Regions from separate parts of the Janthinobacterium sp. 67 genome, predicted to be linked through region 1. Evidence: predicted binding sites of a transcription regulator. Region 1 holds the regulator's gene; each other region holds the start of a gene.

Region 1 (9,672 bases):
CGAGACGAACAGGGTGATCGCGCCGCCCGTTTCGGCGCAGAAGCCGCCGACCGGTTTGAGCTTGGTGATCTTCTGGCCCATGGTCTTGACGATGCGCCAGCCGCCGAACAGCGTGCCGAAGCTGATGGCCGTGTAGCACGAGATGATGACCCACATCGGCGGCATCTGGTCCGCTGCGTTCGAATAACCGGCGGCGATCAGCAGCATCCAGATGATGCCGATGGTTTTTTGCGCGTCGTTGCCGCCGTGGCCCAGGCTGTAGGCGGCCGCCGATGCCAGTTGCAAGCGGCGGAACCATTTATCGACCTTGCGCGGCGTCGATCGGACAAAAATCCACGACACGATCAGCATCATGATCGAGCCGAAGACAAAGCCCAGCACGGGAGCGATGACGATGAAGGCGACGGTCTTCCACAGGCCGGCCGCGACCAGCGCGCCCGTACCGGACTTGGCGACGGCCGCGCCCACCAGGCCGCCGATCAGGGCGTGCGAGGACGACGAGGGAATGCCGTAGTACCAGGTAAACAAATTCCAGAAGATGGCGCCCATCAGCGCGCCGAAGATCACGTACTGGTCGATCACGGCCGGATCGATGGTGCCTTTTCCCACTGTGGCGGCCACGGTCAGCTGGTGGAACACGAAGATGGCGACGAAGTTGAACGTGGCAGCCATGGCAACGGCGGTCTGCGGTTTCAATACGCCCGTCGAGACCACCGTGGCAATCGCGTTGGCGGCATCGTGGAAGCCGTTCATGAAGTCAAACAGCAGCGCCAGGACGATCAACAGGCCTAGCACATAGATGCTGATTTGTATGGTCATTATAGTTTCTTTTCTGATTCTGGTTCAGGACAGGCCCAACGCTTACGCGTTTTCGACGATGATGCCTTCGATAATATTGGACACGTCTTCGCAACGGTCGGTCACGGTTTCCAGAATTTCGTAGATCGCTTTCAGCTTGATCAGGTTGCGCACGTCCGGTTCGTCGCGGAACAGCTTGGACATGGCGGCGCGCATCACGTGGTCGGCATCCGATTCCAGGCGGTCGATCTCTTCGCAGATGGCGACGATCTTGCGCGAGTTGTCCATGTTGTGCAGCATGGCCACGGCGTCGCGCACTTTTTCGGTACAGGCCAGCACCAGTTCGGCCAGGCGCTTGGCTTCCGGCGTAACGGCTTTCAGGTCGTACAGCGAGACGGTTTGCGCCGCATCTTCCAGCAGGTCGAGGATGTCGTCCTGGCGCGTGATCAGCTGATGGATGTCATCGCGGTCGATCGGCGTGATGAAGGTCTTGTGCAGCATTTCCACGGTGGCGTAGGTGACTTTGTCCGCCTGTTTCTCGATGCTTTCGATCGCATGCACGCGGTTTTCCAGGTCGTCGAAATTGGTCATCAGGCCGAGCATCTCTTTGGCGCCCTTGACGCACAGTTCCGCGTGCTGGTTAAACAATTCAAAAAACTTGCCCTCAGTGGGCATCAAGCGTCCAAACATGTCATTCTCCGTTAAGCATTGAGTCGTGTTATTTACTACAGAAAGCCGCCCCGTTGTCGGGGGCGGCCGATGGAATTGCCAGTGCTGCTGAGTCTTAGTCGCCTTGGTAAAGCGCCAGGCCACCACTGTAATTGCCAAATTTGGTGTACTGCCCCATGAAGGTGAGGCGGATGCTGCCGATTGGACCGTTACGCTGTTTACCGATGATGATCTCGGCCGTTCCCTTGTCGGGCGAGTCGGGGTTATACACCTCGTCGCGGTAAATGAACAGGATCACGTCGGCATCCTGCTCGATAGCGCCCGATTCGCGCAAGTCGGACATGACAGGACGTTTGTTCGGGCGTTGCTCCAGCGAGCGGTTCAGCTGGGACAGCGCGATCACGGGGCATCCGAGTTCTTTCGCCAGGCCTTTCAAGCCCCGCGAAATCTCGGAAATTTCCGTGGCGCGGTTGTCGCCCGGCGTATTGGCCGACATCAGTTGCAAGTAATCGACGATGATCAGGCCCAGCTTGCCGCATTGACGCGACAAGCGGCGCGAGCGGGCGCGCAATTCGATGGAATTGAGCGCGGGCGTTTCATCGATGTACAACTGCGCGTCGTTCATCTTCTGGATCGCATTCGTCAGGCGCGGCCAGTCTTCGTCGTTCAGGCGGCCAGTACGCAAACGGTGCTGGTCGAGCTGTCCGACGGAGCCGAGCATACGCATGGCCAGCTGGGCGCCGCCCATCTCCATCGAGAACACGGCCACGGGCAAGCCGCTGTCGATGGCCACGTTTTCGCCGATGTTGACGGAAAACGCCGTCTTGCCCATCGAAGGACGGCCCGCCACGATCACCAGGTCGCCCGGCTGCAGACCGGAGGTCATGCGGTCGAGGTCGATGAAACCGGTGGGCACGCCCGTGATTTCACTCTGGTTGTCGCGGCTGTACAGCTCGTCGATGCGCTCGACCACCTGCGTCAGCAGGGGCTGGATGGCGGTCCAGCCCTGAGCGCCGCGCGCGCCTTCTTCGGCGATGGCGAAAATCTTCGATTCGGCCTCGTCAAGCATCTGCTTGACTTCCTTGCCTTGCGGGCTGAAGGCCGTGCCGGAGATATCGTCGGCGACGGTGATGAGCTTGCGCAGCACGCCGCGGTCGCGCACGATCTCGGCGTAACGCCGGATATTCGCGGCCGATGGCGTGTTTTGCGCCATGGCGTTCAGGTAAGCGAGTCCACCCACGTCATCGGCCTTGCCGAGCTGGGTCAGGGTTTCAAAAACAGTAATGACATCGGCTGGCTTGGAAGCGTTAACCATCTTGACGATTTGCTCGAAGATGATGCGATGGTCATAGCGATAGAAATCCTCCGCATGCATGAAGTCGGCGATGCGGTCATACGCGGCATTGTCGCGCAGCAGACCACCGATGACGGATTGTTCTGCTTCGATCGAATGCGGCGGAATACGGAGGGAATCCAGTTGCGGATCAGAGGGGGCGTTCATGGCGCGAATTATACCCGCTTCGGCGTGCTGGCAAAAATAAAGGGCTGAAATTGAGCGAAAAAAAGGCCACAAAAAAGCCGGGCGAACCCGGCTTTTCATAGTGCGGCAATGCTTGCGGGCCAGGCCCGCAGACAATTACGCGTTCGCGTCTGGAACGACAGCGATAACAACTTCCACGACCACGTCGGTGTGCAGAGCAACCGAAACGTTGTGCTCGCCAACGATCTTCAGCGGGCCGGTAGGCATGCGGATTTGTGCTTTTTCAACAGCAAAACCTTGCTTGGTCAGCGCTTCAGCGATGTCGAAGTTGGTGACGGAACCGAACAGACGGCCATCGACGCCAGCTTTTTGAGCAACTTGAACGGTCAGGCCGCTCAGTTTTTCGCCCTGGGCTTGCGATGCGGCCAGTTTGGCGGCAGCAGCTTTTTCCAGTTCAGCGCGCTTGACTTCGAATTCAGCCACAGCGGTTGCCGTAGCACGACGTGCCAGGCGTTGCGGGATCAGGAAGTTACGTGCGTAACCGTCTTTGACTTTGACGACTTCGCCGAGGTTACCGACGTTAACAACTTTTTCTAACAGAATGATTTGCATAGTTCTTCTCCAGGAATATCTGACCGATTAAGCGTGGTGCAGATCGGTGTATGGCAGCAGCGCGAGGAAGCGAGCGCGCTTGATTGCGGTGTCGACTTGGCGCTGGTAGTGCGCTTTGGTACCGGTCAGGCGTGCTGGCATGATCTTGCCGTTTTCCTGGACGAAGTCTTTCAGCGTGTCGACGTCTTTGTAGTCGACTTGCTCAACGTGAGCTGCCGTGAAGCGGCAGAACTTCTTACGTTTGAACAATGGGTTTTGCTGTTTGCGTTTTTCTTTAAGCTTGAGCTTATTTTTGTCGAACTTTTTACCGAATGCCATGTCAGGCTCCTGTATCTAAAATGCGCTAGTCGGGAATGACTGCACTAAAATCAATGATGTGAAACACCAAACTCTTGCTGTTGCGGCTTTTTCTGGCCAGGAAACCCGTGAACTGATAGATCCCGCCCAAGCTTGCCTGACTGAACCGGCCTGAGATTTCGCCAGCGGCTAGCGCGGCAACATCAAACTCGGTCAAACGGGCAATCCCTGCTTCCATCTGCTGCGAACTGTGTTGCAATACTGCATTCACAATCGGCAGCCCTGCCGGGGTGTAGCGCAATATTTCGCGCTCGGCAATGATGGCGGTAACTTGTAGCTGGTTCAGCGCACGATCCTGGTCAAAAATTAAGCGGCTGCGGCTGGAGCGGCTGCTGGTGCTTCGGTGCGGTGGCTTTTGGCCGCGTCTTCGCGTTGTACCGATTTCATCATCGGCGAAGGAGCTGTTTCAGCTTTCTTCATTTTAACGGTCAGGTGACGCAACACGGCATCATTGAATTTGAATGCTGTTTCCAACTCGACCAGGGTCTCGTTGTCGCATTCGATGTTCAGGCAGATGTAGTGTGCTTTAGGCAGCTTTTGGATCGAGTAAGCCATTTGACGGCGGCCCCAATCTTCCACGCGGTGAACCGAACCGCCGCGGGTGGTTACGCTGGCTTTGTAGCGTTCGATCATCGCGGGCACTTGCTCGCTTTGGTCCGGATGGACGATAAAGACTATTTCATAATGACGCATGCAAACTCCTTCAGGTCGGATTGATAATCGCCCACCCCGGCGTCAAGACGGGTGTGGGAAGGTCAGCCGAAGATTATAACCGCCTTTCGCAAACTATTCAATCATTGCTTGCGCCGCGCCCGCCAAGCCGCCCCTTTCTTGCCCGGATAGCAGTATTTCTTTCAAAATCACGCAAAAAGGCCGAAATCCCCTTGCATAGTGCGCGATACTGTACAAAAATACAGACTGTTCATATAGACAGCATTTTAGTATGCACCCACCGCTCATGATCAAGCTGACAGCACGACAAGAACAAATCCTGAACCTGATCAAGGACGCGATTGAAAACACGGGTTTTCCTCCCACCCGTGCCGAAATCGCCAATGAACTGGGTTTCAAATCGGCCAACGCGGCCGAAGAGCATTTGCAGGCCCTGGCCCGCAAGGGCGCGATCGAGATTTCGCCCGGCACCTCGCGCGGCATCCGCCTGATCGGCGCGGCCGCCGAAGCGCCGCCGTCGAAAGTGCCGGCAGCGCTGCTGATGTCGCTGCCCCTGATCGGCCGGGTGGCTGCGGGCTCGCCCATCCTGGCGCAGGAAAACCTGGAAGCGAGCTACAACGTGGACCCTGCCCTGTTCTCGGCCAAGCCCGACTTCCTGCTCAAGGTGCGCGGCTGGTCCATGCGCGACGCCGGCATCATGGATGGCGACTTGCTGGCCGTGAAAAAAGTCGACAGCGCCAAGAATGGCCAGATCGTCGTCGCCCGCATCGGCGACGAAGTCACCGTCAAGCGCTACAAGAAGACGGGCTCCGTCATCGAACTGCTGCCTGAAAACCCGGACTTCAAGGTGATTACCGTGTCGCCGGAAGATGAGTTCGCCCTGGAAGGCTTGGCGGTAGGACTCATGCGCAGCTGGCATTAAGCTTTTAGCGTAAAAAAAGGGCCGCGACAGCATGACTGTCGCGGCCCTTTTTTACATTATGCGCGGCTGCTTATGCGTCCAGCGCATTGCTGAAATCCTCGAGCAGATCGGCCTCATCTTCGATGCCCACCGACACGCGGATCAGGGATTCGGCGATACCCATGCTGGCGCGACGCTCGGCCCCCATCTCGTAGAAAATCGTGTGGGCGACGGGAATGACGAGGGTGCGCGTGTCGCCGAGGTTGCTCGCTGGAATGGCCAAGTTCAAACGGTTGAGGAAATCGAAGCAGTCGATGCCGTCTTTCAGCTCAAAGCTGAACAGCGAGCCATAGCTGCGGAACAAGTCCGTCGCCAGCGCGTGCTGCGGGTGCGACGCCAGGCCCGGGTAATGCACGGCCGCCACTCTCGGGTCGGCGGCCAGCATGGTGGCCAGCGCCAGGGCGTTCGAGCAAGTGCGGTCCATGCGCAAGGCCATGGTTTCCGCGCCGACGGCGATATGGTGCGCCGCCTCCGGCCCCAGCGAGGCGCCGAAGTCGCGCAAGGCCTTGGCACGGATTTGCGCGATGCCCCATTGCGCGGGCGCCGCCTTTTTGTAATTCTCAAAGATATTCGGATATTGCGTCCAGTCGAACACGCCCGTGTCCGTCAAGCTGCCGCCCAGGGCATTGCCGTGGCCGCCGATCGATTTCGTCAAGGCATTGACCACCAGGCCCGCGCCCACGGCTTTCGGGCGGAACAGATATGGCGTCGTCATCGTGTTGTCGACGATGTACAAGATGCCTTTTTCGCGGCACAGGTCGCCGATTTTCTTCAGGTCGGCGATCTGCGTGCGCGGATTGGCGATGGTTTCCACGAACACGATGCGCGTGGCCGGCGTGATGGCGGCCGCCACGTTGGCCACGTCCGTGGCGTCGACGAAGGACACGCCGATACCCTGCCCCGTCACCGTTTGCCACAGGCTGTTGGTGTTGCCAAACAAGAAGGCCGACGACACGACATGGTCGCCCGCGCGCAGCAACGATTGCACCACGGCGCCGATGGCACCCATGCCGGTGGAGAAGCACAGGGTCGCCACGCCGTCTTCCATCTGGTTGACCTTGTCTTCCAGCGCGGAAACGGTCGGGTTACCCTGGCGGCCGTAGCGGAAGCCCGCTTCCTTGCCTTGGAACACGGACGCCAGCTGGCGCGCATCGGCGTAGCCAAAGGCAACGGAGGTATGCACGGGCTTGTGCAAGGAGCCGTGCTCGATGCCCTTGCGGCGGTCGTTATGCAGGATGGTGGTGGTGAAGCCGTAGTTTTTTTTGGTGGTCATGGTGGAAGTTCCAAAATACTCGTCTTGCCGCTTAACCCAAGGCAAGTGCTGGGGTCAGACCTGAAGGTCCGACCCCAAAAAAAGCCCGGCATCGGCCGGGCAGGTACTTATGCTTCCGTTGTCGCCAGGTTCAGGTTCAGTTGGGAACGTGGCGTATCTTCGGGCGCTGCCGCCTTCGGATGGTGGCGCGCATATTCCAGGCGGTCCAGGTATTCCTGCGACACGTCGCCCGTCACGTAGACGCCATCGAAGCACGAAGCCTCGAAGTTCGTCAGGGCCGGGTTGACGTCGGCGATGGCCTGCTTCAGCGCGCCGATATCCTGGTAGACCAGGTAATCGGCCGTGATTTCGCGGCACACCTCTTCCGTCGTGCGGCCGTAGGCGATCAGCTCGTCGCGCGTCGGCATGTCGATGCCGTACACGTTCGGGTAGATCACCGGTGGCGCGGCCGAAGCGAAGATGACCTTCGTCGCACCGGCTTCACGCGCCATCTGCACGATTTCACGGCTGGTGGTGCCGCGCACGATGGAATCGTCGACCAGCAGCACGACTTTGTCCTTGAACTCGGACGGGATCGCGTTGAGCTTCTGGCGCACGGATTTCTTGCGCGCCGCCTGGCCCGGCATGATGAAGGTGCGGCCGATGTAGCGGTTCTTGATGAAGCCTTCGCGGTACTCGATGTTCAGCGCCATGGCCAGCTGGATGGCGGCCGGACGCGAGGAATCGGGAATCGGCATGACCACGTCGATATGCACGCCCGGCAATTCGGCGCGGATCTTCTCGGCCAGGTATTCGCCCATTTTCAGGCGCGTGGCGTACACGGAAGCGCCGTCGATGACGGAGTCGGGACGGGCCAGGTAGACGAATTCGAACACGCACGGGTTCAGGCTGGCGTTGTCGGCGCACTGGGCGCTGTGCAATTGCTTGTCGGCGTCGATGAACACGGCTTCGCCGGGACCGATGTCGCGCACGAAGCGGAAACCCATGCCTTCCAGGGCCACGGATTCGGAAGCGATCAGGTATTCGGGACCTTGCTCCGTTTCATTGATGCCCAGGCACAGCGGACGGATGCCGTGCGGATCGCGGAAGGCCAGCAAGCCCACGCCGGCGATTTGCGCGACGGCGGCATAGCCACCCTTGACGCGGCGGTTCAGCACGGTAACGGCCTTGAAGATGGCTTCCGGGTCCAGGTTCAGGCCCGTCGTCGCTTCCTGGATTTCATGCGCGAGCACATTGAGCAGCACTTCCGAATCGGAATCGGTATTGATGTGGCGGCGGTCGTTCTTGAACATTTCCTGTTTCAACTGTTCCCAGTTGGTCAGGTTGCCATTGTGCGCCAGGGTGATGCCGAACGGCGCATTCACATAGAACGGTTGTGCTTCCTCTTCGCTCGACGATCCGGCCGTCGGATAACGGCAGTGGCCGATACCCGAGTTGCCTTGCAGCGAACGCATGTTACGCGTGCGGAAGACGTCACGCACGAGGCCGTTGGCTTTGTGCATGGAAAACATACTGCTGTGATTGGTCGCAATCCCTGCCGCGTCCTGACCGCGATGTTGCAGGAGCAACAATGCATCATAGAGCAATTGATTGACAGGTTGATGGGAAACGACGCCGACGATGCCACACATGGTGTGCTCCTAAACTGTGCTACTGATTTTAAAAAAATTCAAAATTTCACATGCTGCGCGTAAGCGGCAGGCAGATAAGGCTTGATGGCGCGCGCGCCCTGCTCCGCGAGCGGGCTGAACTGCGCGTTTTTCCAGAATGGCTGCTGCGGTATGGACGTCATGCCACACAAGATGACGGCGGTCAGCACGATCACAAGGCCCCGCGCCACGCCGAACAGGGTGCCCAGGGTGCGGTCGGCCAGGCTCAGGCCCGTCACCTTGACGAGCGCGTCGACCGTCATGGACAGCAATCCCATCAAAATGCGCACGCCGATGAACAGCACGACGAAGGCCAGCAGCAAACGGATGGCTTCGCCCGGCACGGCTTCCGGCAGGAATTTCGCCAGGGTGGCGCCATACGCGTTGGCAATGACGAAGGCCACGATCCAGCTGATCAGGGACAGTATTTCCTTGACTAGGCCACGCATCATGCTGATCAGCACGGACGTCACCAGCACGAACAGCACTAGGTAATCGAAGATCGTCACGCCGATTCAGCCTTGCAACATCACGCCGGTACCAGGCTGCCGCCCAGGCCCAGCTTTTGCAGCTTGGCGCGGGTCTTTTCAGCGTCTTCGCGGCTGCCGAACGGCCCCACGCGCACGCGGATGCGCTCGCCCGCCGGGCTGGACACCTTTTGCGTGTACGACTTGATGCCCGCGTCGCGCAGCTTGTCCTGCAATTCATCGACCTTGTCCTGCGTGGCCAGGGCCGCCACCTGCACCACGAACTTGCCGCCGCCGGCGTCGTGCGCCTTGTCCTGCGCTTTCTCTTGCGGCTTGCCTTCCAGAATCGCCAGCGCGCGCGCGGCATCGTCGGCCGATTGCGCCGGCTTGGCAGGCTTCGGCTCGGGCTTGGCTTCCGGTTTTACTTCATGCTTGGGCTCAGGCTTGGGTTCGGGCTTGGCCTCGTGTTTCGGCTCGGGCTTGCTTTCGTGCTTCGGTTCCGGTTTCGGCTCCACCTTGACCGGCTTGGGCTCAGGCTTGGGCTCCGGTTTCGGCTCCACATAGGCAGGCTTGACTGGTGCGGGCTGGGCGGCGGCCAGCACGGGCGCCGGTGCGGGAGTCGGCTTGGCCGCGGCCGGCAGCGGCGCATCGACGATTTCCTCGGACTGGTCCAGGCCATTCGCCGCAGCCCTGGCAGGGGCCGCCGGCACGGGCGCCGGCGCAGGCGCAGCCTT
Region 2 (9,672 bases), 320 kb from region 1:
GTACTGTATTCGCTGGGCAGCGATGCCTCATCGCAGTGGCAAACGCTGATCCACAAGGGCATGAGCGCGGAACTGGCCAACGAGAACTGGCGCCTCGCGCCCGGCATCTACGAGGAGCGGCTCGATTCCGTGCGCGTGGGCGAACAGCCTGCCGTAGCCGGGCTGGAAACCTATCTGCAAACCAAGTACAGGATGGTGCAGTTCGACGCCATCATCACGGAAAACTACCTGGCGGCCCAGTTCCTGAGCCGGCACCCGACACTGTTTCCCGGCGTGCCCCGCTACTATGTGAACCAGGGACGGCAGGACTGGGCGCCTGCCGACGGCATCAATCTCGACGTGCGCCACGATTTCGGCAAGGCCGTCGCCGTCATGCTGCGGGTGACGCCGGGGCTGCGCCATATCGCCATCGTCGGCGACGCCAGCGCACGCGGCCAGGCGTGGATCGCCGCCATCCGCGCCGCCGTCGCGCCCTACCAGGACCGGCTCGAGGTCGAGTTCTGGGATCACCTGAGCCAGGATGAATTGTGGCGCCGTACCGGAATGCTGGGAAAGGGCAGCGCCATCTACCTGCTGCCCGTCTACCGTGACGGGCTGGGACAGCGCACCACGCCGCCCGTGATGGCGCGCGACCTGGCCTCGCGCAGCGCCGTGCCCATTTTCACCAGCGTGGAATCGCTGATACTGCCCGGCGTGGTGGGCGGCTATGTCATCAGCGGCGAGAAAGTGGGGCGCACCATCGCGCGCATCCTGCTGGGCAGGACGCCCGACCCGGACGGCATGCAGGCGTACATCTTCGACGATGCGGCGGTACAGCGTTTCGGCTTGCGCAACCTGCCCGGCGAGGCGCGTATCCTGAACCGGCCACAGGGAGTATGGGCGCAATATCACTGGCAGATCATCGCCGGGCTGTCGCTGATCGCGCTGCAAGCGGCACTGATCACGGCCCTGCTGCTGGCCCAGCGCAGCCGCCGCGCCAGCGTGGCCACCCTGCATGCGGAGCGCGACATGCTCGAGGAACGTGTCTTGCAGCGCACCCTGGAACTGCTGGTGGCCAACTCCCGGCTGGAGCAGCAAGCCACGACCGACCCGCTGACGGGCCTGGGCAACCGCCGCATGATGACCCTGCGGCTGACGGAGGAGCTTGAGCGCGCCCAGCGCTTCGGTCATACGCTGTCGCTGCTGATGATCGATATCGACCACTTCAAGCGCATCAATGACGGCCATGGCCACGACGCGGGAGACCGCGCCATCGCTGCCGTCGCGCAAGTGCTGCGCAGCGTCACGCGGGGCATGGATACGGCGGCGCGCTTTGGGGGCGAGGAATTCGTGCTGCTGATGCCGGAGACGCCGCTGACAGTGGCGCTGGACGTGGCCGAGCGCCTGCGCCTGGCGGCGGCCGGCTTGCGCGTGGAATGCGATGACGGCCAACTGGTCAGCCTGACCATCAGCATCGGCGTGACATCGAATACGCCGCAATCGACGGCGCCGGCCAAGCGGCAAGCGGACAACTTGACGGATCTGCTGATCCGCGCCGACCAGGCCCTGTACCGCGCCAAACATGGCGGACGGGACAGGGTCGAGTGGAGCTGAACCCGCCCCCCTTATTGACCGGACGCCCTATTCGGCGTCAGGCTGCCGCGACGGATGGGCGGCCGCAAACGCGGGCAAGGCGGCGCAATGCGCATGAATGCGCGCCACGCGCGGGTACGGCGCCAGGTCGATGGCGAAGCGCTGCGCATTGAATACCTGCGGCACCAGGCAGCAATCGGCTATCGTCGGACTGTCGCCATGGCAGAACAGGCCCGTGCCGGCCGGATCGCCCTGCGCCAGCAGCGCTTCGACGGCCGCCAGCCCCTCGGCCATCCAGTGGCGGTACCACTCCTGCTTGGCCTCGTCCGACAGCCCCAGCGTGTTTTTCAGGTATTTCAGCACGCGCAGATTCGTCAGCGGATGCGCGTCGCAGGCGATGGCCAGCGCCAGCGCGCGCACGCGGGCCCTTCCCAGCGCGTCCGCCGGCAGCAGCGGCACGGCCGGCCGCGTCTCGTCCAGATATTCAAGCATCGCCAGCGACTGCGTCAGGATGGCGCCCTCGTCGTCGAGCGCCGGCACCAGGGCCGACGGGTTGACGGCGCGGTAGGCTGGCAGCAGCTGCTGTCCGCCATCCTGCAGCAGATGCACGGGGATGCTGTCGTAGGCAATGCCTTTGAGATTCAAGGCAATGCGCACGCGGTAGGCGGCCGAACTGCGGAAATAGGTGTACAGCTTCATGGGCGCCCTCCCCTCAGGCGCGGCCGGCGTACAGGGCCACGGTCTGCTCGATGCTGCCGAAGATGCTGGCGCCGGCCGCGTCGCGCATCTCGATGCGCACCGTGTCGCCGAACTTCAGGTAGGCCGTCTTGGGCGCGCCGTGTTCGATGGTTTCATACATGCGCACTTCGGCCAGGCAGCAGTAACCGACGCCGCCGTTCTCGATGCTCGAGCCAAACAGGTTGCCCTGCTTGTTCGACACGGTGCCGGAACCGACGATGCTGCCGGCGCCCAGTTCGCGTGTCTTGGCCGCATGGGCGACGAGTTGCGCAAAGTTGAAGGTCATGTCTTCGCCCGCATTCGGCTTGCCGAAGGGCTTCTCGTTCAGGTCCACCAGCAGCGGCAAATGCAGCTTGCTGTCCGCCCATTCATTACCCAGTTCGTCCGGCGTGACGGCGACGGGCGAAAACGCGCTGGCCGCCTTCGACTGGAAGAAGCCGAAACCCTTGGCCAGTTCGCCCGGAATGAGGTTGCGCAAGGAGACATCGTTGACCAGCATGACCAGGCGGATGGCTTTTGCCGCGTCGTCCACGCCGGCACCCATGGCCACGTCGCCCGTAATCACCGCCACTTCCGCTTCCAGGTCGATGCCCCACTCTTCGGACAGGGCGAAGATCGGCTCGCGCGGGCCAATGAAACTGTCGGAGCCACCCTGGTACATCAGCGGGTCCGTGTAGAACGAGGCCGGCACTTCCGCGTTGCGCGCCTTGCGCACCAGTTCCACGTGGTTGATGTAGGCGGAACCGTCGGCCCACTGGTAGGCGCGCGGCAGCGGCGAGTGACACAGCTTTGCATCAAACGGCTGCGCGTCCGGCGCCTTGCCCGCGTTCAGGTCGGCGTAGGCCAGTTCCAGTTTCGGCGCGACGGCGTCCCAGTTGTCGAGCGCGGCCTGCAACGTGGGCGCGATGGCGGCCACGCGCTGGTACTGGCGCAGGTCGCGGCTGACGAGGACCAGGGCGCCGTCACGGCTGCCGTTTTTCAGGGTTGCGAATTTCATGGTGTTCCTTGTTCGGTGTGTGTTTCAGAGAGTGGGGGGCCGGGGCGCTCAGGCGTCGGCCGGCGCATGCATCCAGGCGGCGTGCTTGGGCGCGCGGCGCGTCTGCGACCATTCTTCCAGCATTTCCCATTTGACGGCGTCCAGTTTGGCCATCATCTCGGGCGTGCCCACGTTGGCCGCCAGTTCCAGGCGGTGGCCGTTCGGGTCGAAGAAATAGATCGACTGGAAGATGGCGTGGTTGACGGGGCCCAGCACCTCGATGCCGCCGGCCACCAGGCGCTCCTTGGCGGCCAGCAGTTCTTCCATGCTGCCCACTTCCAGCGCCAGGTGCTGCACCCAGGCCGGGGTATTGCGGTCGCGGTCCATCGGCGGCTGCGTCGGCAGTTCAAAAAAGGCCAGCACATTGCCCTGGCCCGCGTCGAGGAAGACGTGCATGTACGGGTCCGGCGCCTTGGTCGACGGCACCAGGTCTTCGGCGATGGCGAGGACGAAATTCATGTTCAAATGCTTGACGTACCACTCGACGGTTTTCTTCGCGTCGATGCAGCGGTAGGCGACGTGGTGGATTTGCTTGATCTTCATGTGCTTGTCTCCAATGGATGGCGCCGTGGGCGCGTTGGCTGGCCAGTTTTTCAGCTTTTCACCATTAGAATCGAGTTACAGCTATCATACAAACAATTTTTAACCATTGATTTATCGGATTATCTTATGAGTCCCAGCCTGCGACAGATGCGCGCCTTCGTGGCGCTGGCCAAGACCGGCAGTTTTACCCTGGCCGCCGAATACCTGCATGTGACGCAATCGGCCTTGAGCGGCTTGATCAAGGAACTGGAAAGCGTGCTGGGCGTGCGCGTAGTCGAGCGCAGCACGCGCAAGACGCAGCTGTCGGAAATCGGCCGGGAACTGTATCCGCTGTTTGAAAAGATGATCGAAGACCTCGATGGCGCCATGGCCGGCATCGCCCAGCGCAAGGCCCTGAAAACGGGCATGGTGCGCATCGCCGCGCCGCAGATGATGGCGTGCACCCTGCTGCCGGAAGTGATCGCCGCCTACCGCCAGGCGCACCCGGACGTGCAGCTGCGCCTCGTCGACTGCCCAGTGGAGAATGTCTCGGCGCGCGTCTTCAGCGGCGAAGTCGATTTCGGCATCGGTCCCGAGCGCGACCCGACGGCGGAAATTGCCGCGCAGGCGCTGTTCGAAATGCCCTTCGTGCTGGTCTTCCCCGAGCAGCACCCGCTGCGGCAAAAGGAAAGAGTCACGTGGGCCGACGTGGGCGACTACCCCTTCATTTCACTGCAGGGCCAGTTCACGGAACGCCTGCTGCGCGACATGCACGGCAGCTTCCGCGAGCTGTCGCTTAACCCCTACAATGAAGTGACGTTCATGACGACGGCGCTGGCCATGGTCAGCGCCAACCTGGGCATCACGGTCTGCCTGCCGTACGCGGAACCGATGGTCAAACTATATCAATTGCAGATGCGCGCCCTGCACGAACCGGAACTGACGCGGCGCTTTTTCGTGTACACGAAGACGGGGCGGTCGCTGTCGCCGGCTGCCGAAAGCTTCATGGCCTTCCTGTTCCAGTTCGTCGAGACGCACGAGTGGAACGTGGGAGCGGGCGGTCCAGCCGGCGCCGTTTTATAATCCACCATCGCCCCTTCACCGCTTACACCATGACCCAGCCTGACCAGAACGACCTGTCCGCCATCGACGCCGCCACCATCGCCATCAACCAGCGCATGAACAAATTCGACGGCCATGCACAGGTTTGGCTGTTCGGCTATGGCTCGCTGATCTACAAGGCGGACTTTCCGTATATCGAACGCCGCCCCGCCAGCATCGCCGGTTGGACGCGGCGCTTCTGGCAAGGCTCGCACGACCACCGCGGCACGCCGATGGCGCCGGGCCGGGTCGCGACCATCGTGCCGCAGGCCGGCGCCGTGTGCGACGGCATGGCCTACCTGATCACGCCCGAAGTCTTCGCCCACCTCGACCATCGCGAAAAGAACGGCTATTTGCGCCTGGCCACCGACATCACCTTCGAGGACGGCGGCAAGGTCGAAGGCCTCGTGTACATCGCCAACGAGGAAAACGCCGCTTTCCTGGGCGCCGCCCCGGAACTGGACATCGCGCGCCAGATCGCCCGATCAAACGGACCCAGCGGCCCGAACAGCGAATACCTGCTGCACCTGGCCAGCGCCCTGCGCGAACTGGGCAAGAGCGATCCGCACGTCTTCGCCATCGAGCAGCATCTGGCGCACATCCAGGCAAAGACCCACGATAACGCCGCGTAACTTCTTAAAACAGATCCAGCTGCCCCGCATTGCCATTTTTCACTTTCGCGCCCAACGGCGGCACCACCAGCGGCCGGCGGAACTGCGTGCAATCGAGCTGCTTGAAGCGGCCGCCCTTGCCGTGCAGCCCCAGCCGGTGCACGGCTTTTTCAAAGCGCTGGCGTATGAGGTCCGCCCACACGCCTTCGCCCCGCATGCGCGCACCGAACGCGCTGTCGTAATCCTTGCCGCCCCGCATTTCGCGTACCCGGTTCATCACGCGCTGCGCCCGTTCCGGGAAGTGCGCTTCCAGCCATTGCTGGAACAAGGGACTCACTTCCCACGGCAGGCGCAGCACCACGTAATGAGCGTGGATGGCGCCCGCGTCGCGCACGGCTTCGAGCAATTGCTCGATTTCCGGTTCCGTCACAAAGGGAATGATGGGCGCGATGCTCACGCCCACGGGGATGCCCGCCTCGGTCAGGGTGCGGATGGTGCGCAGGCGCCGTGCCGGGGCGGCCGCGCGCGGTTCCAGGGTGCGGGCGATGGCCGGGTCGAGCGTGGTGACAGTGACGGCCACTGCCGCCAGATGCCTGGCCGCCATCGGCGCCAGAATGTCGATATCGCGCTCGATCAGCGACGATTTCGTGATCAGCGCCACGGGGTGGTCGCACTCCTGCAGCACTTCCAGCACGCGCCGCGTCAGCTGCCGCTCGCGTTCGCACGGCTGATACGCATCGGTATTGACGCCCAGGGCGATCGGTTCTGGCACGTACGACGGCCTGGCCAGTTCGCGCCGCAACAGCTCGGGCGCGTTCACCTTGGCGTAGATGCGGCTTTCGAAGTCCAGGCCCGGTGACAGGCCCAGATAGCTGTGCGTGGGACGGGCAAAGCAATAGATGCAGCCATGCTCGCAGCCGCGATAGGGATTGAGCGACATATTGAAGGGCAAATCGGGCGAAGCGTTGCGCGTGAGGATGGTGCGCGCCTGCTCGTCGCTGACCTGCGTCTTCCAGGCCGGCGCCGCCTCTTCCCCAGCCGCCCCATCCAGGCCGCCCACGCTCCAGCCATCATCGAAGCCGGCGCGCGCATGCACCTCGTAGCGCCCTTGCAGGTTCGATACGGCACCGCGCCCCTTTTTGGCTTTCAGCGATTGCGGCGGCAGCATGGCTTGCCCGGCAAAGCTGTCATCGTGCTCTGGAATGATTGCTTTCATGAACGGCCCCATTAACTGTATATACGTACAGTATACTATGCCGCTGTCCGGCCAATATCAAGGGCTGCCATGGTGCTATTTCAAGCTTTTTCGCCCTGCGCCATGACATAACTCAACTGCTGCGCCACAAAACCGTCAAATGCCGTGATCAGGGGAACGAAGCGGGCCGCGTCCTGCTCCAACTGCATGAGGGCGTAACACGTTGCTTCCAGAGTCGATAACTGGTCTGGCGCGTGCGCCTTGCGGATCAGGTAATGGGAAGCGGGCGTATCGCGCAAAGGCAGGCGCGGCAGCTGCTGCAACAGGGGATTCAGATACAGCATCTTGCGGCTCTTGCGCCAGGTGGCGTCCAGCACCACCAGCCGCAGGCGGGCCGAAAATGGGGCCGGATCAGACAAGATGGCGGGGTCAAGCGCTGGCGGCGGCGCGATGCCCAGCGAACGGTCGCCTGGCGTATCCGGGTATAGCAACACGTTGTGCTTGCCGGCCAGCAATTCGTCGAGCGTTTCGGAAGCAAACTGCTCGCCCGTCAGCATGTGGCTGTTGGGCAGGCTCAGGTGCAGCAAGCGGGCGCTGCCCTTGGCATTGTGGACTTCCAGCGGATGCTGCAGGATCAGTACTTCCACCGCGTGGGAAACGGGGGTGATCCAGCGGCAGATGCAGCTGCTTTCAGCGCGCAGGCAGGCCGGGCAGCGCGCGCGTTTTGCGGGTTCAGCCGGGGAGGACGATGCAGCGGGTTGGCTGAAGGTATGGCTGGAAGTATTACTGGAGGGTTGGCTGGGGATACGGCGGGTGGTCATGGCGGAGCGCGTTCGCGGCTGTCTTCAAGCCGCGATTGTAGCGCCCGCGCCATGCCAGGGGGAGTTTGCGCTTAAAACTCTTCCCACTCGTCGGCGCCCGACGCCACCGGTGCCTTCGGCGCGCGTGGACGCACGGCGTCCGCTTGCGCCGACTTGCCCGGCGCGGGTGCCGCCACGGCCGGTGCCGGCGCGCGGTACTTGGCAGGCCGCATGACGGGACGGGTGGCAGCTTTTACTTGAGCAGACGCCGCCACGGACGGACTGGCACTGGCCGACACATAGTGCTGCGCTGCATCGAGCTTGAACAGGCCCACGACGTCGGCCAGCTTGGCCGCCTGTTCCTGCATGGATTCGGCCGCCGCGGCCGCTTCTTCCACCAGGGCCGCGTTTTGCTGCGTCACCTGGTCCATCTGGCCGATGGCCTGGTTGACTTGTTCGATGCCGGCGCGCTGTTCATCGCTGGCGTCCGTGATCTGGTTCATGATCTGCGTCACATGGCTGATGCTTTGCACGATTTCGTCCATGGTGCGGCCCGCCTTGTCCACCAGTTGTGAACCGGCCTCGACCTTTTGCACGGAATCGTCGATCAAACCCTTGATTTCCTTGGCAGCCGCGCTCGAGCGCTGCGCCAGGTTGCGCACTTCACTGGCCACGACGGCAAAACCACGGCCCTGCTCGCCGGCCCTGGCCGCTTCCACGGCCGCGTTCAGTGCCAGGATATTCGTCTGGAAGGCGATGGCGTCGATGACGCTGATGATGTCGACAATCTTGCGCGAGGAATCGTTGATCGAACCCATGGTGCTGACCACTTCCGATACCACCACCCCGCCCTTGCTGGCGATCTGCGAGGCGTCGATGGCCAGCTGGTTGGCGCTGCGCGCATTGTCGGCATTGAGTTTCACGGTGGAGGTCAGCTCTTCCATGGAAGACGCCGTCTCTTCCAGCGAGCTGGCCTGCTCTTCCGTGCGTGACGACAAGTCGAGGTTGCCGGCGGCAATTTCACTCGACGCCGTGCTGATCGATTCCGTGCCGGAACGCACCTGGCCGACGATGCTCACCAGCTTGTCGTTCATGTTTTTCAGCGCGTGCATCAATTGCCCCGTTTCATCGCGGCTTTCCACCACGATATGGCTGGTCAGGTCACCGGCGGACACGGCTTCCGCCACTTCGACGGCCCGCGTGATGGGGCGCGTGATCGAGCGCGTGATCCAGTACGCGCAAGCAATGCCCAGCAAGATGGCGACCACGCCAAGCGAAATCAGCAGCGTACGGCCGTTTTCGTAGCGCGAACGGATTTGCGCGGCCGTTTCATCGAGCAATTTGGCTTCCAGCACTTCCAGCTTCTTCAGCGACGCCAGGTAGATGTCGCGCTTGACGGCCATGTCGCCTTCGTACAGGCGCTTGCCCAGTTCCAGGTCGCCCGCATTCTTGGCCTTGAACACGTTCTTGCGCACTTCCGTGTAGGCCTTGCGCGTGCTCAGCACCTCCTGGTACAGCGCCTGCTCTTCGGCGCTCAGCTCGCTCTTGCCGATATCGTTCTGGATTTCCGTGGCGCGTGCGGACGAGACCGCCATTTCCTTTTCAAACTGTTTCTGGTGTTCGGGATCGCTGACTTTCCAGGCGGCCGCCGTGCGCGCCGCGTTCACCTCGATGACCTTGGTCCATTCGCCGATCAGGCGCTCGTTGCGCACCTTGACGTTGACGAGCGCATCGGTCTCCTTGCTGGCGCTTTGCATCTGCACGATGCCCACCACGGTCAAGGTCGTCAACAGAAGGAGGACGGCGGCAAAACCGCCACCAAGACGTACGCCGATTTTGAGGTTCTTCATTGCGTGATTCCTATCTGAAAAAAAACGATGCACAGACGCCACGAAACCGACCTACTGCCAGGTATCAATATAGCAGGCATCTGCCGTGCGGCAATCACGAGTGGTGGCGCGAAAGACCCTTCGCCACCGGAATGGCAGCGCGCCGCAGCGCACTACTTTGTAGCAGATTGTGAGTGAATCAGAGGGGCATTGCAAGAAATAACATGCGGAAAAGCAACAGCCAGAAGGCGCTATGCCGCCACGAACG
Region 3 (9,672 bases), 790 kb from region 1:
GCGCGATCCAGCCCAGTTGCCGCAAGCCGGGCCGCTGCCACAGCACGGGCAGGCGGTCCTGCAGCGCCTCGTGCAGCGTGTCGAATCGGGTGAACAGGGATGCCGGCCAGCGCAAGGCATGCATGGCCAGCAGGGAAAAGGCGAGCGCCTGGAAGCCCAGCAGGCTGGTATAGGCCGCCGTGTCGCCGAGCTTGAAGCCGGCCGCATCGAGCACGCCCGCGAGCATGAAGTGCAGCACGAAACCGAGGCCGCCCGAGGCCAGCGCCGTCTGCTTGAAGTAGCGTTTGGCATGGACGGCCTGTTCCCACCGCTCGAACAGGTCCGTATCGAGCTTGTACGCCAGCATCTCGCCGTGCTGCCAGCGTATCGCGTGCAGCAGCTCGCGCAGCTGCAGCGTGAATTTTTGGTCGAACAGCTGGCGCGCGTAGGCCGACGGCGGCTGCTGCGACGTGATGCAGTCCAAGCCCGGGTAGCTGTCGCGGTTGTCGCTGAAATGGGCGAACGAGCGGTCGGCCCGGTAGCGCTGCACGGCGCTGCGCACCAGGTCTCCATGGCTGCGCGCCAGGTAGGAAAAATCACGGTCCCAGCCCAGATGCTCGAACAGGGCCTGGCGCAGCGCCAGCTCATAGCCGGCGCTGGCGCAATAGCGCAGCGCGCACAGCTCGAATTCCTCGCGCACGTCGAGGTTCAGCATGGCGTCGTCCTGCAGGATGCCGGCCAGTACCTCGCCGGCATCCGCATGCCGCGCGAGCGCCAGGCAGCCTTGCCACAGATTGGCCGCTTCCTGGACAGGATCGATGGCGACCACGCCCCATAGTTCCGGCGGTGGCGCGGGTTCCCGGGCAATGACGCCCCACAGTTCCGCAGGCGGCTCCTGCGCTTCCTGCGCGGGTTCGTCGACGATGCCCCACAGCTCGGCCGTTTCCATGGCCGGCGTTTCCACCGTTACCGTTTCGGCTTCGGCCGTTTGCGCTTCCGGAAACTCCTCGGCAAACAGGTGTGCATGGCGCAGCGCGTATTCATACGCGTCGCGCAGCTCCTGGAAGGCGGCAGGATTGTCTTCGGGACGCGTCACCTTCAGGCGTTTCGCATACGCGCGCTTGAGGGCGCGCTCGTCGCCCGTCGGCTCGGTGCCCAGGATTGCCCACAGGCTGCGCTGCCCCTTGTCCATGCCGCCGTCCATCTACAGGAAGCTCTCGCTCTCGACCTGGCGCAGCACCTCGTCGAGCGCCTGGCGGGCCTTGCGGATGGTGTTCGGGTCCTGCGTCTCCAGCGCGGCCTGGAAATTGGCCGTGTGCGCCGCCAGATACTGGCGCACGTCGCCCAGCGACTGTTCGTACAGGCGGTCGGCGCGCGTGACCAGGGTGCGGTTTTCCAGCTGCTCGCGCGGGTGGATCTTCAGGTCGGCCAGTTCCGCAAAGCGCTGCTCGATCTGTTCCGGCGTCATCACGCCCGCGTTGTCGCTGATGATCATCTTGTGGCGCTCCTGCGTGGCCAGCACCGTTACTTCCGCTTCCAGCACGCCGCTGATGTCATAGGTGAAGCGCACGTCGATGCCGATCTCGCCCGCCTTTTTCGCGGGGATCGGGAAGCTGATCTTGCCAAGGAAAACGTTGTCGGCCACCAGGCGCGACTCGCCCTGGAAGATCGCCACGTTGATTTCCTTCTGGTTGTCGTGGATGGTGGTGATGTTTTCCGTGCGCGAGACGGGCACCACGGAATTGCGCTCGATGATGGGCAGGTAATGGCCGCCTTCATACTGGTTCGGGCCGACCTGGCGTGAGATCGAAATGCCCAGCGAATACGGCGCCACATCCGTCATGACCACTTCGTCCAGGGCCGCGTCGCGCATTTTCAGGCCCGCCTGCACGGCGGCGCCCAGCGCCACGGCTTCGTCCGGATCCAAGTGGATGGCGGGGAAGCGGCCGAACATGCGCGAGACGAGTTTGCGCACCAGCGGCATGCGCGTGGCGCCGCCGGCCAGTACCACTTCATTCAATTCCGCGGCGCGGATGGTGGCGTCGCGCAGCGCCCGTTCCACGGGCAGGCGCAGGCGCGCCAGCAGCGGCTCGCACAATTGCGCCAGCTTGTCTTCGCCGATCTCCCAGCTGTATTCCCTGTCCTGGTAGCGCGTGGCCATGCGCACGGACGGCTGCTCCGACAGCAGTCGCTTGACGCGCTCGGCCTCGTCACGCAGCAGCTGCTGCTGGCGCGGGTCGAGCAGGCGGCTGCCGACGGCGTCGCGCAGGCCGCTGCCTTCCATGAAAGCGTCGACCAGCACGGTGACGAAGTCTTCGCCGCCGAGGAAATTGTCGCCGGCCGAGGCGCGCACTTCCATCACGCCTTCGAACAGTTCCAGGATCGACACGTCGAAGGTGCCGCCGCCCAGGTCGAAGACGAGGAATTTGCTTTCCTGTTCCTTGTCGCGGATGCCGTAGGCCAGCGCGGCGGCCGTCGGCTCGTTCAGCAACCGCTCCACGCGCAAGCCCGCCAACTGGCCGGCGATGCGCGTGGCCTTGCGCTGCGCATCGCTGAAATACGCAGGCACGGTGATGATGGCTTCCTCGACCTTGTGACCCAAAAAGGCTTCGGCATCTTCCTTCAGCGCGCGCAGCACCATCGACGACAGTTCTTCCGGGCGGAATTGCTGCGTGCCGAGGGCGATCTTCTTTTCACTGCCCATGTAGCGCTTGAAGACGGCCGCCGTCAGCTGCGGGTGCGTCTGCAGGCGTTCGCGCGCGGGGCGGCCCACCAGCACGGTGCCGTCGTCATCGATGCTCACGCACGATGGCGTCAGGTGCTCGCCGAGCGCATTCGGGATGATGGCAGCCTTGCCGTCGCGCCAGATGGCGACCAGGCTGTTGGTGGTGCCCAGGTCGATGCCGATGATCATCAGATATCCGCCTCCGCCTCATTGCCGTGTTCCTCGATCCAGGCGCGGCGTCCGGCCGCCTCGCCCTTGCCCATCAACATATTGAAACGGGAAGCCGAAGCCATGTGGTCGACTTCACCCAAGGTCACGGGCAGCAAACGGCGCGTGTCCGGGTTCATCGTCGTTTCCCACAGCTGCTCCGCGTTCATCTCGCCCAGGCCCTTGAAGCGCGAGATCGACCAGGCGCCCTGTTTCACGCCTTCCTTGCGCAGCTTGTCCTCGATGGCCACCAGTTCGCCATCGTCGAGCGCATAGATTTTCTGGATCGGCTTCTTGCCGCGCGCGGGCGCGTCGACCCGGTACAAAGGCGGGCGGGCGATGCAGATGTGGCCCTTGTTGATCAGGGCAGGGAAGTGCTTGAAGAACAAGGTCAGCAGCAGTACCTGGATGTGCGAGCCGTCCACGTCCGCGTCGGACAGGATGCAGATCTTGCCGTAGCGCAGGCCGGACAGGTCGGGTGTATCGCCCACGCTGTGCGGATCGACGCCGATGGCCACGGCGATATCGTGGATTTCGTTATTGGCGAACAGGCGGTCGCGGTCCGTCTCCCACGAGTTCAAGACCTTGCCGCGCAGGGGCAGAATCGCCTGGAATTCCTTGTCGCGGCCCATCTTGGCCGAACCGCCCGCCGAGTCGCCCTCGACGAGGAACAGTTCATTGCGCGCGATGTCCGACGATTCGCAGTCGGTCAGCTTGCCGGGCAGGACGGCGACGCCCGACGATTTTTTCTTTTCCACTTTTTGCAGCGAACGCTGGCGCGACTGCGCCTGCTTGATCACGAGTTCGGCCAGCTTCTTGCCGTAGTCGACGTGCTGGTTCAGCCACAGTTCCAGCGGCGGCTTGGTGAAGGTCGAGACGAGGCGCACGGCGTCGCGCGAGTTCAGGCGCTCCTTGATCTGGCCCTGGAATTGCGGGTCCAGCACTTTCGCCGACAGCACGAAGGAGGCGCGCGCAAACACGTCTTCGGGCAGCAGCTTCACGCCCTTGGGCAGCAGCGAGTGCATTTCGACGAAGTTTTTCACGGCGCCGAACAGGCCGTCGCGCAAGCCCGATTCGTGCGTGCCGCCATTCGAGGTGGGAATGAGGTTGACGTACGATTCGCGCACGATGGCGCCTTCTTCCGTCCATGCGACCACCCAGGCCGCGCCTTCGCCTTCGGCAAAGCCTTCCGAGTCCGGGCCCGCGTACTGCGCGCCTTCGAACAGGGGAATCAGGGTTTCGCCATTCGATACCTGCGCCAGCGTTTCGGTCAGGTAGCCGCGCAAGCCTTCCGCATACTGCCAGGTCTGCGTGTCGCCCGTTTTCGCGTTGGTCAAGGTGACGGTGACGCCCGGCAGCAGCACGGCTTTCGAGCGCAGCAGGCGTTGCAGTTCCGTTTGCGAGATGTTCGGCGAATCAAAGTATTTTGCATCGGGCCAGGCCGTGACGCGCGTGCCCGACTTCTTCCCGTCGCGCGGGGCGGGACGGGAATTCAGGGGTTCGATCACGTCGCCATGCGCAAACACCATGTGGTGCAAGCCATTGCCGTCGCTTTCCTTGCGCCAGACGGTGATTTCCAGGCGCGAGGACAGCGCATTGGTGACGGATACGCCGACGCCATGCAAGCCGCCCGAGAACGCGTAGGCGCCGCCCGAACCCTTGTCGAACTTGCCGCCCGCATGCAGCCTTGTAAACACGATTTCCACGGTCGGCACGCCTTCTTCCGGGTGCAGGCCGACGGGGATGCCGCGGCCATTGTCTTCCACGGTGATGCTGCCATCCGTGTTTTGCGTGACGGCGATATGCGTGCAATGACCGCCCAGCGCCTCGTCGGAGGCATTGTCGATCACTTCCTGAATGATGTGCAGCGGATTTTCAGTGCGGGTGTACATCCCCGGGCGCTGCTTGACGGGTTCCAGTCCTTTCAGGACACGGATGGATGATTCGCTGTAGTCGGATGCTGGTTTTTTAGTGGCCATACGTGTTCAAGCTAAGTAAAGACAGTGGTTGGAACGCCTGGCCAGGGCACTGCGGGCGCAATGACAGCGGCGGCGATAACTGTATGAATATACAGTATATCCCGTCCGGCGTCACTGGGGGAGGGCAGTGCGGCAGGCCAGGCGTCCTTGTGCGGACGCTCGCGCATTCTATCTTGATCGGCGGGCAATAGCGCTACTCCAAGGCAACAACGGTGCGCCGCGCGCGTGGTTTTGCGCCAATTGTGCTGGATTTTATGCGGTAAAGCCCCCGTTTTTACATCTTGTTTACAGCCGCCTCCCCAGTCTTTACGAATTTTTTAGACCCTTTTGGCTAATCTGCTCACTATCAAAACAAACCTGAATGAGGGTGGGAATGGATCTCGTGTATCTCGGCTTGATTGCCGTGTTTTTCGTCCTGGCGGCCGGCTTTGCCGTCGCCTGCGACAAATTAGGGAGCGTCAAATGAACGCGTTTTATGTGCTGGGCGCCGTCGTCTCGGCTGGCCTGCTCGTGTACCTGCTGGTGGCGCTGCTGAAGGCGGAGGAACTGTGATGACGACGCAATCGATACTGTTATTGGTGGCTTTCCTGGCCGTGCTGCTGGCCGCCGGCTATCCGCTGGGCCTGTACATGGCCAAGGTGGCCGGCGATGCGCCCGTACGCGGCCTGGGCTGGCTGCAAAAGCTGGAAAACCTGCTGTACCGCTGGTCCGGCCTGCCCGCCGACAAGGCCATGGGCTGGAAAAGCTATGCCATCGCCCTGATCGTCTTTAACACCGTGGGCGCGGTCTTCGTCTACGGCCTGCAGCGCCTGCAGGGCTTTTTACCGTTGAATCCACAGGGCCTGGGCGCCGTCAGCCCCGATTCCTCGTTCAATACCACCGTCAGCTTCGTCGCCAATACCAACTGGCAGGGCTACGGCGGCGAACAGACCATGAGCTACCTGACCCAGATGCTGGGCATGGCGTGCCAGAACTTCTTTTCGGCGGCCACCGGCATCGCCGTGATCTTCGCGCTGGTGCGCGGCTTCGCCTCGCGCTCGGGCAAATCGATCGGCAATTTCTGGGTCGACCTGGTGCGCTCGACCCTGTATATCCTGCTGCCGCTGTCCCTGGCCCTGTCCGTCGTCTTCATGGGCGAAGGCATGATCCAGAATTTTTCCGCCTACAAGGAGGTGACCCTGCTCGACCACGTGGCGTATGAAACGCCGAAGCTGACGGCCGACGGCCAGCCCGTGCTGGACACTGCCGGCAAGCCCGTGATGGAAGCGCAAGTGGCGACGACGCAGACGATCGCCATGGGCCCCGTCGCGTCGCAGGAATCGATCAAGCTGCTGGGCACGAATGGCGGCGGCTTCTTCAACGCCAATTCCTCGCATCCGTATGAAAACCCCACCGTGCTGTCGAACTTCCTGCAGATGCTGGCCATCTTCATCATCCCCGCCGGCCTGTGTTTCACCTTCGGCAGCATGGTGGGCGACCTGCGCCAGGGGTGGGCCGTGCTGGCCGCCATGACCCTGATCTTCGTCGTCATGTCGGCCGGCGTGATGAGCGCCGAGCAGCAGGCCAATCCCGCCCTGCAAGCGCTGGGCGTGGACCAGCAGGCCAGCAGCCTGCAATCGGGCGGCAATATGGAAGGCAAGGAAACGCGCTTCGGCATCAGCTCCTCGACCCTGTTCGCGGCGGTGACGACGGCCGCATCGTGCGGCGCCGTCAACTCCATGCACGACTCCTACATGCCCTTGGGCGGCATGGTGCCGCTGCTGCTGATGCAGTTCGGCGAAGTGATTTTCGGCGGCGTGGGCACGGGCCTGTACGGCATGCTGATGTTCGCCATCCTGGCCGTTTTCATCGCCGGCCTGATGATAGGGCGCACGCCTGAATACCTGGGCAAGAAAATCCAGGCCTATGAAATGAAGATGGTGTCGCTGGCCATCCTGATTACGCCAGCCCTGGTCTTGACGGGTACGGCGATCGCCGTGATGGTCGAACCGGGCAAGATCGGCGTGGCCAACCCGGGCGCGCATGGCTTTTCCGAAATCCTGTATGCCTTCACGTCGGCCGCCAACAACAACGGCAGCGCGTTTGCGGGCCTGTCCGCCAACACGCCGTTCTACAACGTGATGCTGGCGATCGCCATGTGGTTCGGCCGTTTCGGCGTGATCGTGCCCGTGCTGGCGGTGGCCGGTTCGCTGGCGGCCAAGCAGCGCCTGTCGGCCAATGCCGGCACCATGCCCACGCACGGCCCCATGTTCATCGGCCTGCTGATCGGCGTCGTCGTGCTCGTCGGTGTATTGAATTACGTTCCCGCGCTGGCCCTGGGCCCGATCGTCGAACACCTGCAACTTTTCACCAGAGGCTAATAAAATGTCACGCACAAGCCTGACCTTGTTCGATTCCGCACTGATCGGCCCCGCCGTCGTCGATGCGTTCAAAAAACTCGACCCCCGCACGCAGTGGCGCAGCCCCGTGATGTTCGTCGTCTACGTGGGCAGCATCATCACGACCCTGCTGGCGACCCAGGCCGGGATCAGCGGTGGCCAGGGCGAAGCGCCGTTCGGCTTCATCGTCGCCGTCGCCGTGTGGCTGTGGTTTACCGTGCTGTTCGCGAACTTTGCCGAAGCGCTGGCCGAAGGCCGCAGCAAGGCGCAGGCGGCCTCGCTGCGCGCCCTCAAGCAGACGGTGATGGCAAAGAAAATGCAGACGCCAAAATACGGCACCTCCTGGCTGCCCACGCCGGCCACCGATCTGCGCAAAGGCATGACGGTGCTGGTCGAAGCCGGTGACGTGATTCCCGCCGACGGCGAAGTGACGGCGGGCGTGGCTTCCGTCGACGAAAGCGCCATCACGGGCGAATCGGCGCCCGTCATCCGCGAGTCGGGCGGCGACTTTTCCGCCGTCACGGGCGGCACCCGCGTGCTGTCGGACTGGCTGCTGGTGCGCGTCTCCGTCAATCCCGGAGAAGCCTTCATCGACCGCATGATCGCCATGGTCGAAGGCGCCAAGCGCCAGAAGACGCCGAACGAGATCGCCCTGACGATTCTGCTGGTGGCCCTGTCGATCGTCTTCCTGATCGTCACCGTGACCCTGCTGCCGTATTCGCTGTTTTCCGTGGCGGCGGCCGGCAGTGGCACGCCCGTGACGATCACGGTGCTGATCGCGTTGCTCGTATGCCTGATCCCGACCACCATCGGCGGTCTGTTGTCCGCCATCGGCGTGGCCGGCATGAGCCGCATGATGCAGGCCAATGTGATCGCCACGTCGGGCCGCGCCGTGGAAGCGGCCGGCGACGTCGACGTGTTGCTGCTCGATAAAACGGGCACCATCACCCTGGGCAACCGCCAGGCGTCGAGCTTCGTGCCGGCTCCCGGCGTGACGGAGCAGCAGCTGGCCGACGCGGCGCAGCTGGCTTCGCTGGCCGATGAAACGCCGGAAGGGCGTAGCATCGTCGTGCTGGCCAAGCAGAAGTTCAACATCCGCGAACGCGAGATGGCCAGCCTGCACGCCACCTTCGTGCCCTTCACGGCGCAAACGCGCATGAGCGGCGTCGATATCGCGGGCGAGCAGCAGGTGCGCCAGCTGCGCAAGGGCGCGGCCGATTCCATGAAAAAGTATGTGGAAGCGCTGGGCCAGCCGTATCCCGATGAAGTGGCGCGCGCCGTCGACGACATCGCGCGCCGCGGCAGCACGCCGCTGGTGGTGGTCGACGATGGCCGTGTCATGGGCGCCGTGGAACTGAAGGATATCGTCAAGGGCGGCATCAAGGAGCGCTTCGCGGAACTGCGCCGCATGGGCATCAAGACCGTCATGATCACGGGCGACAACAAGCTGACGGCGGCCGCCATTGCCGCCGAAGCGGGCGTGGACGATTTCCTCGCCGAAGCGACGCCGGAAGACAAGCTCAAACTGATACGCAGCTACCAGTCCGAAGGCCGCCTGGTGGCGATGACGGGCGACGGCACCAACGATGCGCCCGCGCTGGCCCAGGCCGACGTGGCCGTGGCCATGAACTCGGGCACGCAGGCGGCCAAGGAGGCGGGCAATATGGTCGACCTCGATTCGAATCCGACCAAGCTGCTGGAAATCGTTGAAATCGGCAAGCAGATGCTGATGACGCGCGGCTCGCTGACGACGTTCTCGATCTCGAACGACATCGCCAAGTACTTCGCCATCATCCCGGCCGCCTTCGTGGGCACTTATCCGCAATTGAAGGCGCTGGACATCATGCACCTGGCCAGCCCCGCGTCGGCCATCATGTCGGCCGTGATTTTCAATGCCCTGATCATCGTCGTGCTGATTCCGCTGGCGCTCAAGGGCGTGCAATACCGGGCCATCGGCGCGGCCAGCCTGTTGCGCCGCAACCTGCTGATCTATGGCCTGGGCGGCATCGTCCTGCCCTTCATCGGCATCAAGCTGATCGACATGCTGCTGTCCGCACTCAATTTAGTCTAAAGGAACCATCATGAGCACCATCGTACGTCCCGCCCTGGTCCTGTTTGCCGCGCTGACCGTGATCTGTGGCGTTGTCTACCCCTTCGCCGCGACCGGCATCGGACAGCTGGCTTTCAACGATGAAGTCAACGGCAGCATCGTCGAGCGTGGCGGAAAACCTGTCGGCTCGTCCCTGATCGGCCAGTCCTTCACCTCGCCCAAGTATTTCTGGGGCCGTCCATCGGCCACCGCGCCGATGGCGAACAACGGCGCCGGTTCGGGCGGCTCCAACCAGGGACCGACCAATCCGGCCCTGGTGGACGCCGTCAAGGCGCGCATCGCCGCCCTGAAGGA

The links. Region 1 encodes LexA, which represses DNA repair genes until DNA is damaged. Its sites were predicted from a motif close to ACTGTATNNNNATACAGT; they were not measured.
Region 2: a site for LexA is predicted at 6,811-6,828, ahead of CLU90_RS10000 (PA0069 family radical SAM protein). Genes of this name have one in related genera too.
Region 3: a site for LexA is predicted at 4,969-4,986, ahead of CLU90_RS14900 (DNA topoisomerase IV subunit B). Genes of this name have one in related genera too.

The regions. Positions count from the first base shown of each region.
Region 1 is NZ_PGES01000001.1:2,524,229-2,533,900, forward strand. Features, by position in the region: gene CLU90_RS11305 (inorganic phosphate transporter) at 1-822, opposite strand, end outside; gene CLU90_RS11310 (DUF47 domain-containing protein) at 862-1,488, opposite strand; gene CLU90_RS11315 (replicative DNA helicase) at 1,583-2,968, opposite strand; gene rplI (50S ribosomal protein L9) at 3,104-3,559, opposite strand; gene rpsR (30S ribosomal protein S18) at 3,587-3,877, opposite strand; gene priB (primosomal replication protein N) at 3,903-4,202, opposite strand; gene rpsF (30S ribosomal protein S6) at 4,223-4,609, opposite strand; gene lexA (transcriptional repressor LexA) at 4,875-5,510, shown strand; gene CLU90_RS11345 (cystathionine gamma-synthase family protein) at 5,581-6,822, opposite strand; gene purF (amidophosphoribosyltransferase) at 6,930-8,453, opposite strand; gene CLU90_RS11355 (CvpA family protein) at 8,492-8,980, opposite strand; gene CLU90_RS11360 (SPOR domain-containing protein) at 9,001-9,672, opposite strand, start outside.
Region 2 is NZ_PGES01000001.1:2,206,895-2,216,566, forward strand. Features, by position in the region: gene CLU90_RS09970 (diguanylate cyclase) at 1-1,593, shown strand, start outside; gene maiA (maleylacetoacetate isomerase) at 1,621-2,271, opposite strand; gene CLU90_RS09980 (fumarylacetoacetate hydrolase family protein) at 2,285-3,307, opposite strand; gene CLU90_RS09985 (VOC family protein) at 3,356-3,889, opposite strand; gene CLU90_RS09990 (LysR family transcriptional regulator) at 4,016-4,951, shown strand; gene CLU90_RS09995 (gamma-glutamylcyclotransferase) at 5,014-5,601, shown strand; gene CLU90_RS10000 (PA0069 family radical SAM protein) at 5,606-6,748, opposite strand; gene CLU90_RS10005 (tRNA-uridine aminocarboxypropyltransferase) at 6,877-7,581, opposite strand; gene CLU90_RS10010 (methyl-accepting chemotaxis protein) at 7,668-9,425, opposite strand.
Region 3 is NZ_PGES01000001.1:3,311,898-3,321,569, reverse strand. Features, by position in the region: gene CLU90_RS14910 (J domain-containing protein) at 1-1,171, opposite strand, end outside; gene CLU90_RS14905 (molecular chaperone HscC) at 1,184-2,893, opposite strand; gene CLU90_RS14900 (DNA topoisomerase IV subunit B) at 2,893-4,890, opposite strand; gene kdpF (K(+)-transporting ATPase subunit F) at 5,353-5,442, shown strand; gene kdpA (potassium-transporting ATPase subunit KdpA) at 5,442-7,250, shown strand; gene kdpB (potassium-transporting ATPase subunit KdpB) at 7,255-9,339, shown strand; gene kdpC (potassium-transporting ATPase subunit KdpC) at 9,350-9,672, shown strand, end outside.